DNA from 2 places in the Terrisporobacter glycolicus ATCC 14880 genome. Region 1 is predicted to be linked to the other one. Evidence: riboswitches for the same ligand, from Rfam matches in the RefSeq annotation. Region 1 holds a riboswitch; the other holds the start of a gene.
What was found. A riboswitch is a leader RNA that binds a small molecule or an ion and turns the genes downstream of it on or off. The one in region 1 is predicted to bind S-adenosylmethionine.
Positions count from the first base shown of each region.

Region 1 (8,265 bases):
TTAACTGCATATCGTGAGTTATAAGAATTATGGAAATTCCCTTGCTTGCCAAACATTTTACAAATTCCATAAATTCTGTGTAGTGTTTGTAGTCTTGTCCAGCAGTTGGTTCGTCAAGAATTATAACATCTGGATTTATTGCCAATATGGAAGCTATAGTTACTCTTTTCTTTTGCCCATAGCTAAGGGCTCCAACAGGCCAATTCCTATATGGATATAAACCGCATATTTTTAACACTTCTTTAACTTTTGTATCAATTTCTTCCTTAGAATATCCTCTGCATTTTAATCCTAGACCAATTTCATCTTTTATCATATGTTGAGATATCATTTGATTTGGATTTTGCATTACATATCCTATAGAAGAGCCTCTTTTCTTTATGCTCCAAGAGTCTATACATTCATTATTTAAACATATACTGCCTTCTTTGTATTTTAAAATGCCTGTTATAAGTCTACATAAAGTTGATTTTCCTGCACCATTATTTCCAACAACAGCTAAGATCTCGCCTTTATTAACATAAAAAGAAATATTTTCTAAAGTATTTTTATTTTTGTTATGAGAAAAAGTTAAATTATTTATCTCAAGGATTTTCTCTTCATTATTATTGTCCTTTATAGAAGCATTTTTAGAATTATTCTCTAACCAATTTTTTATATTTTCCTTAGATTCTTCATCCAAGTTATTAAATTCCCTTAAATTATTTATATTTTCCAAATTACAATTTGCATATTTCATAGCTGATACGTAAAGAGGTTCTCTAAGTCCACTTTTTTCTAATAAATCTGATTTTAAAATTTCATCAGGTGTACCAATAGCTTTAACTTCACCTTTGTCTATAATAATAACTTTATCAAAGGGTTGTTCTAGAACATCTTCTATTCTATGCTCAACTATTATAATAGTTTTATTTGTTTTTTTATGAATATCATTTATTAATTGCATAATTTCTTTTCCAGAGGCAGGATCTAGATTTGCCAAAGGCTCATCAAAAAGTAAGACATCAGCATTACTTCCAAGAACTCCAGCAAGAGAAACTCTTTGCTTTTGACCACCAGATAATTCATAAGGACTGTGATTAATAAAATCAACCATATTTACTAATTCCAGTGCATTAATAACTTTAACTTTCATTTCGTTAAGAGGAATAGCATCATTTTCAAAACTAAATGCCACATCTTCACCAACACAAAGACCTACAAACTGAGAGTCTTGGTCTTGCATGATTGTACCAATTTTTTTACTTATATCTGATAAACTTTCTTCGTAAGGTTTAATATTGTCTACTATAATTGAACCTTCCATTTCACCATTGTATGAAAAAGGAATAAGTCCATTTAAACAATGAGAAAGAGTGGATTTTCCAGAACCACTTGGCCCTACTATTAAGACTTTTTCACCCTTATTTATAGTAATATTTATATCCTTTAAAGTTTTATCAACTACATTATTATATTTAAAACTAAAGTTTTTAAAACTTATCATTATATTCTCCTTATTTTTTATTTTGCTTAGTCCTCAATCTTTAACCCACTATTTTTTTTATTTGCTCTAACAAAACCTAGTATAGTTGGAACACCAACACCTAAAAATACTATTGCGTTTGTAAATATGGCAAGAGCTGCCTGAATTTTCATTTTATCTAAAGGTTCACCCATAACAAGCACGTCAAAACCTGCAGCAAATACAAATGCTAAGATAATACCAATCACACCTGTAATCACAAGATATGAAACATGGAACTTATTACATAATCCATCTTTTATACTAAATTTCTTGCATTTGAAAACTAGTCCCATAAAAAGACCCATAATACCAGAGCTTGCAACCCAGCCCCACCAGATTCCCCAACCGGCAATCATATCAGTTAACATATGTCCTAAAAACCCCATTGAAAATCCAACAAATGGACCAAATAGAGCAGAGAATATAGCAAGCAAAGCTATGGCAGGTTTTAATTGAGTGTTAGGTCCTATGGGTATTCCAACAAACCCTAAGGCTCCATAAAGAGCAGAAGCAACACCGATTGTTACTATTGTTTTTGTATCTATTTTGATCATATTACTCCTTTTTCTCCATTCGTTTCTTTATATTTAAAATTTATTAATGAACTTTTATATAAAAAAAATCTCTTTCTGATAAGAAAGAGATTATATGCGTAATCTTATCTTCCAGAATTCTTCTGTAGGAATTAGCACCTTTGTCTTTAGACCGGTTGCTGGGTTTCACAGGGCCAGTCCCTCCACCTCTCTTGATAAGTAATATTTAATTTTATGTGAGTTCCACAAAATATTCTACAAAATAAGTCGAAATTTGTCAAGTTTAAATAATTTACAAAATAATTACATTTATAAAGGACTTATGGAGGAAAATCATATTTTAAAGTATATTAATATTAATTAAAGTAAAAGTGGGGGGAATTTATGAGTAAATTAAAGAAATTTTTATCTATTATATTAATAGTAGGAGTGATAATTACTTGCGGGTTTACAAAAAGTGTTGATGGGGCTTCAGTATATGGGAACAGTAATTCAAATATTAGTAATGGAGGGTATGCAGCTGCAAATGGAAACTACTCTTATATAAGAAGTAGCAAGATATATAAAGAAACTAAAGAGGCAAATTATTACTATATTTACAGAACTTATAAAAATGGAAGTGCAAAAAAACAAATAGTAAATAATGCATCAGAAGAACCATACATAAATGTAGTTGGCAAGTACATGTATTATGTGGGAATATACGACTCTGGTAATAGGTATGGTATTTATAGAGTTAAAACTGATGGGACTGAGAAAACTAGATTAATAAGCAATTATGGATACAATCCAATTATAGTAAAAGATAATTATTTATACTATATAAAAGAAAGCGTAAATAGTAATTATGATGAAGCAATGTCTTTGCGTTGTTACAGCTTATCAGCTAAAAAGACTGTTTCAACATTATATACTACATCATCAAGAGTGATAGATAATATATCCTTATCTGGCGACTATATCTATATAGTAGCAAATGGATATGATAATTCTATAATATACAAAATAAACACAAAAACTAAAAAAAGAACTACTGTTTATAAATATAAATCTGGCAAAAAAGAAGAATCTTCTATAGAAGATATGGTTTACTATAAAGGAAACATTTATTATACAGTTTATAATGATAAGGATTCTTACAATGAAAATGACGATACTTGTGAAGTATATAAGATATCATCTACTGGAAAAAATAACAAATGTTTATCGAAAAATTTCACTTCAAGCATAAACTTGTACAATAATAAAATTTATTATATTAATTCAAGTGGCAATGTATGTTCAATGAATTTAGATGGAAGTAACAGAAAAACTATAAAAAAAACAAGTAAGCATCAATGGCATTATGGTATAAATATTGCAAAGAGCAGAATTTATTTTGGAAAAATAGTATTTGATCAATATGATGAATTTGATGATATACTTAGCGACAATATATATAGAACAACCTTATCGGGTGGTTCTATAACTAAAATGTAGAAACTATAAGAAAGACTGTAGTATAAGAAATTAAATTTATACTACAGTCTTTTGTTTTAAATTAATAATTAAGTTGTATATTACTATTATCTTTTAAATATTCGTTCTTATCCATATCAACATCGTTATTTATAAAGTCTTGTAGAACTTTTCTTGAGTTTAAATCGTATAACCAAACCCAACCAGCTTTTTTGTATGTACCACCTTTAATATGAACGTCATCTATTATTGGGAACTGCCCTTGTTTTATAGTTAAAGGCTTGAAGTTGTATGCAGTAAATGCTATATTTATTAAATCCTTTGGTGTAAGATTTGTAGATACATATGGAAGTAGTGTATTTAATAAACTAGGATATTTAGAAAAATCTTCTTGCTTCATAGTATTTATAACAGATAGCATAACTTCTCTTTGTCTCTCATCTCTATTTATGGCACTATCTACTTTTCTTATTCTCGTATAAGCAATAGCTTGATAGCCATTAATTCTTTGTTTACCTGAATGAGTTAGAAGTTCCATATTGCCCTTACCAGAATAAGTACATTGTTTGTAAGAACCTGGTATCATTTCATTTATAGATTTAATTTCATATTCTTTAATATCTACTTCTACTCCACCTATTGAAAATATAATATTCATTAAATTATCAAAATCAACTTGAATAAATTTGTCTAACTTTATTTGGAAATTTTCCTCTATTGTTTGGAATAGCAACTTTTCTTTACCCCAAAAATAAGCAGCATTAAGTTTTCCCTTACCTTTACCTGGAATATCAACATAAGTATCACGAGCAAGAGATGTTAGTTTAATATTTTTGTTGTTAGAATCGATAGTGGCAATCATCATACAGTCAGAACGATAGGCAAGTTCTTTCTCCCTACCATCAGTACCTAATAATAATATGTTAGTTATACCATCCACAGTTTCGTATTTTGATTTGTAAGCATCTTCAACTTTAGTGCTTGTTGTATTTAATTTACTATAAAAATGATAAAAAGTGAATAATGGAATAGCTATTATTAGTACTAATAAAATAACAGCAATTTTTGTAAATTTAAATTTTTTATTTTTTTGAGTCAAAAAATCCCCTCCATTTTTGATTTAATTGAAATTCATAATTATATTATAACAAATATTGTAAATTTACATGCTATAACATAAAAACTATACATATTTATATACTAATTCAACAAATACTAACTATTTAATTTATTTGATAAGATAAGTACTTTGGTATAAAGAAGTAATTAAATTATTTTGTTTGAAAAACTTACTAATATAAGATACAATAAAATTATTATATATAAACAAGGGGAATATAATGGATAACTATGTATATAGCTGCAAAGATGGCAAAGAAATAGTACCTATTATGGAAGAAATAATAAAAAATGGGGGACAGTGTAAACTAAGAGTAACTGGATATTCTATGATGCCCATATTAAAACACCTTCGTGACAGTGTAATATTAACATCGTCAAGAAACAGACAAATTAAAAAGGGTGAAATTGTATTTATAAAAAGGAACACTGGGCAATTTGTACTTCATAGGGTATATAAAATAATAGATGATAACACTTTTGTCATGAATGGAGATGCACAACAGTGGGTAGAAGTTGTAAAAAATAATCAAGTTATAGGAGTTTGCTCTAAAGTTATAAGGAATGGTATAGAGATTTCCTGTGACAACTGGAAATATAAAAGTATAATAAAAATATGGCAATTTTTTAGACCAATTAGAAACCACATTTTTAAAATTAATGCTATTATGAAAACAATTGTTAAAAGAGAAGGCGAATAAGGAGAGGATATATTTAATGAAGAAGGTATTAATGATTATAATATCTGCTATCTTAATATGTCTAATAGGTTTAGGCATCATAGGTTACTATGTGGAGAAAGATAAGGCAGCTGAAAAAACAAATGTAAAAACTGAAGAAAAAGCAGATCAAATTATTGAAGGAGAAAAGTTAATAGTTGATTCTGATAAAATTGATATCAATAAAATAGAAGGATATACTCCTGGTGAAGACTTATCAAGCCAGAATAATACAAATAATAACTTAGAACAAGAAAATAGTGAAGCTATAACTGTGGCAGGAATTAATCTTCCATATTCTATTCCTAATAAAAATATGGAAATCTTAAGCATAGGACAATATTCTGGAAAGTTTGTTGAAGATGGTAGTGATGTTAATAAAGAAAATGTTTTAGCCATAATAGTAAAAAATACCTCTAAAGAGGTTATAGATTATGGTGAAATTAATATGAAAATAATGGGTAAAACTAATGCTATAAAGTTTAAAATTACAAACTTAAAACCAGGAGTGTGTACACTTGCAATGGAATCAAGTGGTAAGATAGAGTTTAATCCAGATGATAAATATATATATATGAGTTCGAAAAATAATATGATAAATGATTTACCTACTATGGAGTCTCAAGTAGCTATAACTACTGAAAATAAAAAAATTACAGTAGAAAACTTAAGTGGTGAAAACTTAAATACAGTTTATGTATATTATAAAACTATTTCTCCAGGTGGATGCTATTTGGGTGGAATTACTTATCGTGTTAAATTTGAAAATGTTGAAAGTGGAAAAAGTGTAAGTTCTAATACTATACATTTTTCTAATGAAAAATGTGAAATTTTAAAAGTTGAATCAGTAAAAGAATAATATTATAAATTAATTAAAAGTAGTCGTAAAATACGACTACTTTCTTTATTTTGTTATAAAAATAACCAATATAAATAAATAATTTGAAAAGTAATGCTTTATTTTATAAAGTAACACATTGAAAAATAAGATTCCACTTGTTGACATTAAAGGCACACTAAAGTAAAATTTAATTGATGGTTATTTTTCATCTTGAAATTTATTTAGTAAATTAGCATATACTAAAATGATGAAAATTTTAAAACAAGGGGGAGGAATCATGGAAGTTAAAAAAGATTTCAATCTGCGTAAAATTGCTGGAGAATATATTCTTATGCCCAAAAATACATCACAAATAGGTTACAATGGACTAATTAGTTTAAATGAAGTTGAAGCTTTGGTTTGGAAAAATTTAGAAGACTGCAAAAGTGAAGAGGAGATACTTTCCTTAATTACTAACACATATATGGTGAAAAAATCAGATGCAAAAAAGGATTTAGGGGACTTTTTGAAGCAATTGGAAGCAGCAGACATAATATAAATAAATTAGTTATCTAATAAATAACATATATAACAAAAAAGATAGAGTAATAACTCTATCTTTTTTTATTTCAAAATAAAATCCAATTATATAGAATATTTGTGAAGTTATATTATAATACAGAAAAATGAGAAAATTTTGTATTTTAAATTATAAACATATAAAAAAATATTATTAATGCTATGATATACAATTGATAAATACTATACTTTAAGTGTAGGTAAATAAAGATTTATGGAAGGAGGAGGAAAACCTTCAGATGAAAAAATCTTATAAGTCAATCATACTCATAGGAATTATATTTATAATATTATGCATTTACCTTTATATTAGATATAGCGATTTAAATCATGTAAATGACTCAAGAATCATAAAAGTTGGTGTTTATGAATATGAACCTTGTTATTATATTGGTAAAAATCAAAAAGTAAAAGGCTACTATGATGATGTAATTAAAATAATAAATAGATATGATGAATATACTTACGAATATGAAATTTCATCATTTAAAAATACTATGGAAAAGTTAGAATGCGGTAAAGTGGATATTGTTGTTGGTTTAAATAAAACTGACGATAGAATGGATAAAATTGTGTATTCAGATAAATCTATAGGTGTTCAACGATATGGAATATTTTCTAATAATAGTGAAGTTATGTATGTAAATTTAGAGAATATGGAAAATTTAAAACTAGGTGTTATTAAAAATGAAAATAATGGAGAATACATAAAAGATTTATTTAAAAATAAAAATATTGATGTTAATACTATTGAATTTTATGAACAAGGGGATATGATAAATTCATTTAAGAGAAGAGATCTGGATTTGTCTATACAACCTATAAATAAACAGAATTATGGAAAACTAGTATATGAGTTTTCGACAGGGCCTGTTTATATAGGAGCTAGTAAGAAAAATAAAGATATTATTATTCATATTAATGAAATTGTAGAAAATAACAAAGAAGATATTTTAAAGGACTTAGAAAAGTCTTATAATAAATATTTTAAAATAAAAGAAAATAGCAAGATATTTAGGCATATCATATCAACTATGCTTATTATATCTATAATATTTGTTTTATCTAATTTTAGAAAAATAAAATCAATAAGTATAAAAATAAAAATAAAATATAGAATAAAAAATGATAAATATATACTTTACTATCAGTCCATATTTGATCCTAATGTGGAAAAAATAGTTGGATTTGAAGCTCTAATAAGACAAAAATGTAAAAATGGAAGAGTATTATCACCAAATTCGTTTTTAGATGAAGTAGAGTCTAATAATATGTTGCATAAATTATCTTTATGGGTTTTAGAAAATGTAATGAAAGATTATAAAAAAATACATGAAAAATATAGATTGGAAAGCGGCAAATATATTTCCGTAAATATTTCAGTTAATGAGCTTATTAATGATGATTTTATTAAAAAATCTATTGAATTAATGGAAAAATACAATCTATCAAGAAATTCAATTTGTTTTGAAATCATAGAAAGAGTAAAATCAGAAAGTATTAGTAAACTGTCTACATGTATAGAAAAAT
Region 1 is NZ_CP117523.1:1,036,778-1,045,042, forward strand. Features, by position in the region: gene TEGL_RS05130 (ABC transporter ATP-binding protein) at 1-1,486, opposite strand, end outside; gene TEGL_RS05135 (ECF-type riboflavin transporter substrate-binding protein) at 1,513-2,061, opposite strand; SAM riboswitch class I at 2,163-2,262, opposite strand; gene TEGL_RS05140 (DUF5050 domain-containing protein) at 2,425-3,519, shown strand; gene TEGL_RS05145 (LCP family protein) at 3,581-4,597, opposite strand; gene TEGL_RS05150 (S24/S26 family peptidase) at 4,839-5,318, shown strand; gene TEGL_RS05155 (hypothetical protein) at 5,335-6,195, shown strand; gene TEGL_RS05160 (PqqD family protein) at 6,455-6,715, shown strand; gene TEGL_RS05165 (EAL domain-containing protein) at 6,975-8,265, shown strand, end outside.

Region 2 (8,265 bases), 330 kb from region 1:
TTATTTCTAATTCGTCACCAGTATTTACGGCAACACCTGCAGAGTCATATCCTCTGTACTCTAATTTTGACAGACCTTCTATTAATACTTCTGTTGCCTGTCTTCTTCCTAAATATCCAACTATTCCACACATATTATGTGTCCTCCTAAAAATATTATTTTATATATTTTTAGAGTTAGGTCATGAAAAAGCTTACTTAAGTTTTCCTTTGTCCACAGAATCACTTCTATGATTTGAAAAAACCTTAACGATGGTAAACACACCGCAGAGCATCCGCCGAAAAATCGATTAACTCTGTCCTCGTCAACTTAACCCCCAATACTAATAATAAAAAATCATGTTGTTGTTAAGTTCTGGCGCTTAATATTTATATTTGACCTTACTCTTAATTAAACTAATTTTAAAAAATTTTTAAATAAATATTTTTAAAATTAAATTAACTATATTATTTTATAAGTACGATACTAATATATAATAAAGACTATGTCAATCTATATAAATAATCCTACTCATCATATTTTTTTTATAATACTGTATAATTGTTTTATTTTACTTCATTTCAAACCACAGTAAATATAATTAAATTTAATTTTTAATTAGAAGCAAACGTAAAAAATCGCCTAAAATATTTTTTAGACGACTAATATACTTTTTATTTATTATTTGCTTCCTACATAATCTTTCATAGAATTTTTAATTGTATATGGTAAATATCTAATTATTAATACTGCTAATAAGCATGTCCCTACTTTATCTATTAAGTTATTCCCCACCTTTGTAATAAATGATGCTGCAAATATACTACTACCACTACTTCTTAACCACATAACAATTACATCAGATGCTGTACCTGTTAAACCTCCGTAAATAGCAACCCCTATTGGAGTCCCTATTAATGGACAAACTATACTAAGAATTAATCCTGTTATAAATGCAGTTACATAGGTAAATTTAAATCTTTTCGCTACAAATCCTACTATTAGAGCCACTGCAACATTGACTAATAAGAATGGAATATCTTTTATACTATACATAAATCCTGTTATTATGTTTGTTAATGCTCCTACTATTGCCCCGGGAATTGGTCCCATAAGTGCTGCAGTTATAACTGTTCCTAGTGTATCCAAATAAAATGGTAACTTAAGTGCACTTGTAGCTATACCAAGTACTATATTTACTGCTATTGCTAAACCACAAAAAGTTATCATTCTTGACTTATTACTATTCATGATATCATCTCCCTTTTTATTACATTTCAGTTGAATTATATCATGATTTTATTGGAGTTCAAGAGAATCGATATCATATATATAAAAATACAATACTGCTTATTAATTATAAATTTTTTAAATGAATAATTTCATCTTTTAATGTTCTAATTGGTATTTTTATATTATAATCACCCAATAATTTTTTTAACTCTTCTATAAATACGCCTGATTCATTCTCCAAAGATATACTTTTTATTTTTTCATTTAATGATGCACATCCTCCAAGCTCTCCTCCATAATTACCTTTGCAAGTAAAATTATATCCACAACTAGGACTGCCATCTATAGCAACAATACCTATTATTTCAAATTTCTCTTTATTTGTATAATACTCTATTAATTGTTCTATCACAGGCTTTAATAGATTATTACAATGTTTTTTAAAAAATGGATTATCAAATTGATTTTTTTCATGTCCCCAACGTTTTGAACCATACATTGTAAACTCTGGACATGGTAATTGTAATAATTCTATATCTTTTTTAAAAACTTCACTTAATAATTCTTTTCTTAAATTATTTTCTTCGTTAATTTCTTCTATATTATATCCTTCAACTTTTGATGCTCTATTTAAAATGCAATGTGTTACAACTAAAATTCTTTTCATAATTCCTCCTTATTTTATCTATAAATTATTATTTTTATTATATATAAAAAAGCCATGGCAATTTATTTTCACCATAGCTTTATCTAAAACTCTAAATTATTTTACATCATAAAGAAAAAATATGCTAATAAAATAATACCAAGTATTATTCTATACCATCCAAATATTTTAAAGTCATGTTTTTTAATATATCCCATAAGGAATTTGATTGCCCATACAGATACTACAAATGATACTACAGTACCTACACCTAATACTATTAATTCAAAACTTGTAAATGCAAATCCAAATTTAACTAGTTTAAGTAAACTTGCCCCAAACATTACTGGTATGGCTAAGAAGAATGTAAATTCTGCTGCTATTTCCCTTGATACACCTATTAATAATGCTCCAACTATTGTTGCCCCTGAACGAGATGTTCCTGGGAAAACTGCAGCTATTAATTGGAATAATCCTATGATTATAGCCATTTTATATGTAAGTTGATTCATATTTGTAACTTTAGGTCTTACATCCTTATTCTGATTTTCAACTACTATAAATAAAATACCAAATATAATAAGCATAGTAGCTACTGTTTGGAAATTATAAAATAGTGCATTTATTTGGTCATCCCATAATAATCCAATTACTGCTGCAGGAATACAAGCAATTACTATTTTAATCCACATAATAATTATGTCTTTTTGTACAAATGGTTTTCTATCAAATTTAAAAGGAAAAATCTTTTTCCAATATAAAATTACAACAGCCATTATGGCACCTAGCTGTATAACTACAAAGAACATTTCTTTGAAAGCTGGCGACATACCTAATTGTAGAAATTCATCAACTAATATCATATGACCTGTACTACTTACTGGAAGCCACTCTGTAATTCCTTCAATAATACCCAATATGATGGCTTTAAATATTTCTATCCATTCCATGTTTTCACCTCATTTATATTTTCTTTATTTGAATAAAAAAAATCCTAATTAATATTTAGGTCTTTTTCTAGTATACCATATAAAGTATGACTTAGCCTCATAATTTTATACTTACTATTTTGTAATAAAATTACAAATTTTTCAAAAAATAAAAATTTAATTTTCCTATTTATCCCATCACAACTATCCTCATTATAAAAAAAGTTATCTAAGATATTTTAGATAACTTTTTATATTAAATAGTTAGCTATGCTATTTTTTCTGATTTTCCTTTATTACTTTTATCTTTTGGAAGACCTAAACCTATAGCAACTATACCACACAGAAACATTAATATTGGATAGTGTAAGTACCCAATTATCGCAAATGGTGATATTCCAGCCAAACCTGCCGCAGTTAATAGTTGCGCTCCATAAGGAATTATTCCTTGCCATACTGATGAAAATATATCCAATATACTAGCTGATTTTTTTGAATCTATTTCATATTCATCCGCTATATTTTTAGCTATTGGTCCAGCCATTACTATGGCTATAGTATTGTTTGCAGTACATAAATCTACAATACTGACTAATGCTGCTATTCCAAATTCAGCACCTTTTTTATTTTTTATTTTACTTTGTATAAAATCAAGTACAGAATCTATTCCTCCATTAAACTTTATAAGCTCAACCATTCCGCCAACTACAACAGATATCATACAAAGTTCGAACATTCCTGTCATTCCTTCCGATACAGCTGTTATTACCCCAAATAAATCTAAAGATCCTGTTATTATTCCTATTGTTCCTGCAAATATTACTCCCCCACCAAGAAGTAAAAATACATTTGCTCCAAGAACTGCACCAATAAGTACAAACAAATATGGTAAAACTTTTACTAACTCATAGTTATATGTTTCATTTGATACGCTTACATATCCTCTGCTCATTACTGTTAATAATATTATAGTAATTATAGCCGCTGGCAGTACTATTAAAAAATTTACTTTAAACTTATCTCTCATTTCACAACCTTGGGTTCTTGTAGCAGCAATTGTTGTATCAGATATCATTGATAGGTTATCACCAAACATTGCTCCACCTACTACTGCACCTAAAACTAGAGCTACTGGTATACCCGTTTTTGAAGCGACTGCTACACCTATTGGACCTATTGCTGCTATAGTTCCTACAGATGTTCCCATTGATATAGATATAAAACACCCTATAACAAATAATCCTGTAACTAATAAGTTAGCTGGTACTATTGATAAACCTAAATTTACTACAGAATCAGCTCCACCCATGGCTTTTGATACACCACTGAAAGCTCCAGCAAATAAGAATATTATAAGCATTAAAATAATATCTTTATTTCCTCCACCTTTACAAAATACTTCCATCTTCTTATTAAAATCAGCTTTTCTATTAAATAGAAATGCTACTGCTGTTGAAATTATAAAAGCTACTAAAGTAGGCATTTTATAAAAATCTCCACTTATAACTCCACTTCCAATAAATAAAACTAAAAATATTACTAATGGCAACAATGCCAATGCACTACCTTTTTGTCTTTCCTTGCTCATAATTATTCTCCCTTCCTTATAATACTTACTATCAGTTGAAATTTTACTTTCAAGAATAAAAAAAGCTTGAGAATAATCTCAAGCTTTTATAAACTATGTTATTCCTCATCTTTCAGCCTTCGCTGCAGGATTTAGCACCTTTTTATATAAATATATATCGGTTGCCGGGTATCATAGGGCCTGTCCCTCCACCACTCTTGATAAGTAAGTAAATATTTATTTTTATTAATTAATATATTAGAATATTTTTTATTTACTGTCAACTTTTTATTATTAAAAAATTCTAATATAACATATAAAGTACAGACTATTTTTCAGGTATATAGATTTGTTTTGTGTCAAATCCCAAATTTTTAAATTTAGAATATAAAAATTCGTACTTACTTGGTACAATTTTTATTACATTCATATCAAAAGGTAATTTTGATATATTTTCTACCTTAATATTTTTTCTAATAAGTAAGTCTATATATTCTTCACACCAAGGTTTTATAATTTCTGCTTCTCCACTTATTTGCAAACCACATAAATTATTCATACTTTTATAATCTTCATATACACAAAGAGATATTTGATTGTTTTTTGAAAGCCCTATAAACTTTAGACCACCTTCACTAGTTATATAAATGTTTCCATCGTAATACTCATATTCTAAAGGTGTTGCCCTTACAAAGTCTCCATATCCAGTAGCAAGTGTACATGTATTTTTATTTTTAAGAAAGGTTTCAATTTCTTTTTTAGTTATATTAACTGGAGGTATAAACTTAGGTGTATTAAAATATTCTCTCAAGTTTTTACCTAATTCTAATACTTTGTTATCCTCAGTAGTAAACTTATTTATAAACATTTCACCCTTTATATACTCACAAAAAATATTTTCATTATTGACAACTTTTTTTAATTGTTCAATCTTATTTAATGCCTCTTGTTTATTTAATCCTATACATACTAAGGCCACTCTTTTATTATTTAAGTCTATTTTATTTTCCTCTATATATTTCAAAATTTTTTCACAGTTATTTTGTCCATACAAAGAAAACACTAAAACAATATTAGAATAATGTTTAATATCATGCGGTGAATCATTAATGTCAAAAGATTTTGCTGGGCCTAATATTGGACATACGGTGTTTGAGATAACCTTACATGTTTCATACTTACTTTCATATAAAATAAGAGTAATATTCATTTTATCCACCTCTTCATAATAAATCTTATTATTTGACATTTATTTTTTAGGAATTATTATCATATATACCTTTCTTACTATTGTTACACTTTTCATAACTCACGTCTATTAAATGTGTAAACATCTTATGTTTTTATTATCTTTATATTTTTTTCAATAATAAAAAAAGGAATTATTAAGATTTACTTAATAATTCCAATATGTACTTTTTCTTTTCGATGATTATAAAACTCTTCTTGCATTTACATAAGTATTTACATAGTACGAACTATTCATATCGTTTATAACAACTTTTCCTTGCCCAGATGCAGCATGGATTAATTGTCCATTTCCTATATAAATACCACAGTGAGTAACTCCACCATTATTTGATCCAACAGTGTCAAAGAATACTAAGTCTCCAGGTTTTAAATTACTTCTACTTACATAAGTTCCATAGTTACTTTGTAAAGATGATGTTCTTGGTAATGTTATTCCAGCAGCATTTTTAAATACATAGTATGTAAACCCTGAACAGTCAAATCCACTAGGTCCTTGAGCACCCCATACATAAGGCTTTCCTAATAATTTTTTTGCATAAGAAATTACCTTACTTGCTGAAGTACTAGTTGAAGTATTAGAATCTGAAGAACTTCCAGAAGATGGTTTTTTACTAGTTAAATATGTACTCGAAACATATCCTGTTACACTTCCACTAGTTATTTTTGACCATCCATTACTAGTTGATTTTACAGTTACTTTTGTTCCATGACTTAATGTAGTTATTACTGAGTAGCTTGTTCCAGCTCCTTTTCTTACATTTAATCCAGCTTTTGAGTCTACGTATTTAGTAGTTGATGTTTCACTATTTGAATTATTGCCAGTACTTGGCTTACTACTACTTAAATATGAACTAGAAACATATCCTGTTACACTTCCACTAGTTATTTTTGACCATCCATTGCTAGTTGATTTTACAGTTACTTTTGTTCCATGACTTAATGTAGTTATTACTGAGTAGTTTGTTCCTGCCCCTTTTCTTACATTTAGTCCAACACTTGCATCCACATATTTTGTAATTGATGTTTCATTACTATCATTATCTGAAGTATTGCCTGAACTTGGTGCTTTACTGCTTAAATATTGATTTGAAACATATCCTGTTATACTTCCACTAGAAATTTTTGACCAATCACCACTTGTAGTTATTACTTTAACTTTAGTTCCATTAGTTAATGTTGCTATCTTAGCATAGCTAGTTGATGGACCTTTTCTTACATTTAATCCAGCTGAAGTATTAACATATTTCTCACTCGTTGAAGTTGATGTTCCATCTGATATATAATCCTTGTGAACATAACCTGTTTTTGAGTTATATTTTATTTTTCTCCAACTGCCATTTGAACCTAAGTAAGTAACTGTTTTTCCTTTTTCTATTTTACCCATAGAATCATATGACTTGCTTGGTCCAGTTCTAAAGTTTACTCTTCCTGTTATTGTTCTTGTATCATCTGCATGAGAGTTCGTCACATCGGTCATTGGTGCTACTAACGCTGTAGCTAGCATACCTGCCATTACATATTTTTTATTTATACTCATATTTAATCGATTTTACAATTTTATAAATTGTAATTTCTATCCCCCTTCCAATATGTAACATATCTGAAACATATTTACTTGGTATTAATACTATTATTACATTTTTAAATTAGTTTGTCTATATTTCGACAGTAAAAAAAATACATTTTTGTAACTTTTTCGTAACTTTTTCCTTTCAAAATTGTAATTTTTTCCTAATTTAATTTTAATAAATATGTTTTATAGAAATCAATGATTTTTATATTATTTTTTTACATTTATTTTCAAAAAATAAATGGTGACTCTTAACAGATATCACCATTTTATTTATAATAAATTTACTTGTTTTTATAATTGAGCTTCTATTTTAGCTTTTATATGTTCTTTTGGAAGGAAGCCTACCATTTTATCTACTGCTTCTCCATCTTTGAATATTATCATTGTTGGAACAGTTGTTATCGCATATCTTCTTGCAACATCTAGTGCTTGATCCACATCAACTTTAAAGAAATTAGCTGTATCCATTTCTCCACTTAATTCTTCAAATACAGGAGCTAACATTTTGCAAGGTCCACACCAAGTTGCAAAAAAGTCTACTACGCATACTCCATTCTCTATTGATGTATTAAAATTATCGTTATTAAGTATTTGTGCCATTAAAATATCCTCCATATTTTTCTATATTTTATTTGTCATTTATATTTTATTACAATAACAAATTTATATCCATATTATTATTAATATATATACCCATTTTTTACATAAATACACATTTTTTATATTATATAAATAAATTTAGGTTTGATTCTTCTGTTGCTCCTAAATAAGATGCTACTCCTCCTATTTCTACACCATCAATAAACTCTTCTGCTTTTATGCCCATAAGTTCCATACTCATGGAGCAAGCCACAACTTTTACCCCCATATCCATTGCATTTTTTATTAATGTGTCAATATCATCCACATTATGCTTTTTCATAATTTGTTTTATCATTTTAGGCCCCATACCACCCATATTCATTTGTGATAAAGGTAATTTATCTGTGTTTGATGGCAACATAATATCAAACATTTTCTCCACAGTATCTTTTGAAACAGAGGGCTTGTCTTTGCTTTTTAAGATATTAAGTCCCCAGAACGTAAA
Region 2 is NZ_CP117523.1:702,139-710,403, reverse strand. Features, by position in the region: gene glmS (glutamine--fructose-6-phosphate transaminase (isomerizing)) at 1-133, opposite strand, end outside; gene TEGL_RS03645 (CD3073 family putative ECF transporter S component) at 661-1,230, opposite strand; gene TEGL_RS03640 (CD3072 family TudS-related putative desulfidase) at 1,337-1,879, opposite strand; gene TEGL_RS03635 (undecaprenyl-diphosphate phosphatase) at 1,981-2,808, opposite strand; gene TEGL_RS03630 (Na+/H+ antiporter NhaC family protein) at 3,056-4,375, opposite strand; SAM riboswitch class I at 4,478-4,582, opposite strand; gene TEGL_RS03625 (pyridoxamine 5'-phosphate oxidase family protein) at 4,683-5,603, opposite strand; gene TEGL_RS03620 (C40 family peptidase) at 5,787-7,142, opposite strand; gene trxA (thioredoxin) at 7,470-7,778, opposite strand; gene TEGL_RS03610 (CoA-disulfide reductase) at 7,903-8,265, opposite strand, start outside.
Region 2: it holds a riboswitch for S-adenosylmethionine, as region 1 does, so the genes downstream of both, TEGL_RS03630 (Na+/H+ antiporter NhaC family protein) here and TEGL_RS05135 (ECF-type riboflavin transporter substrate-binding protein) in region 1, are expected to answer to the same signal.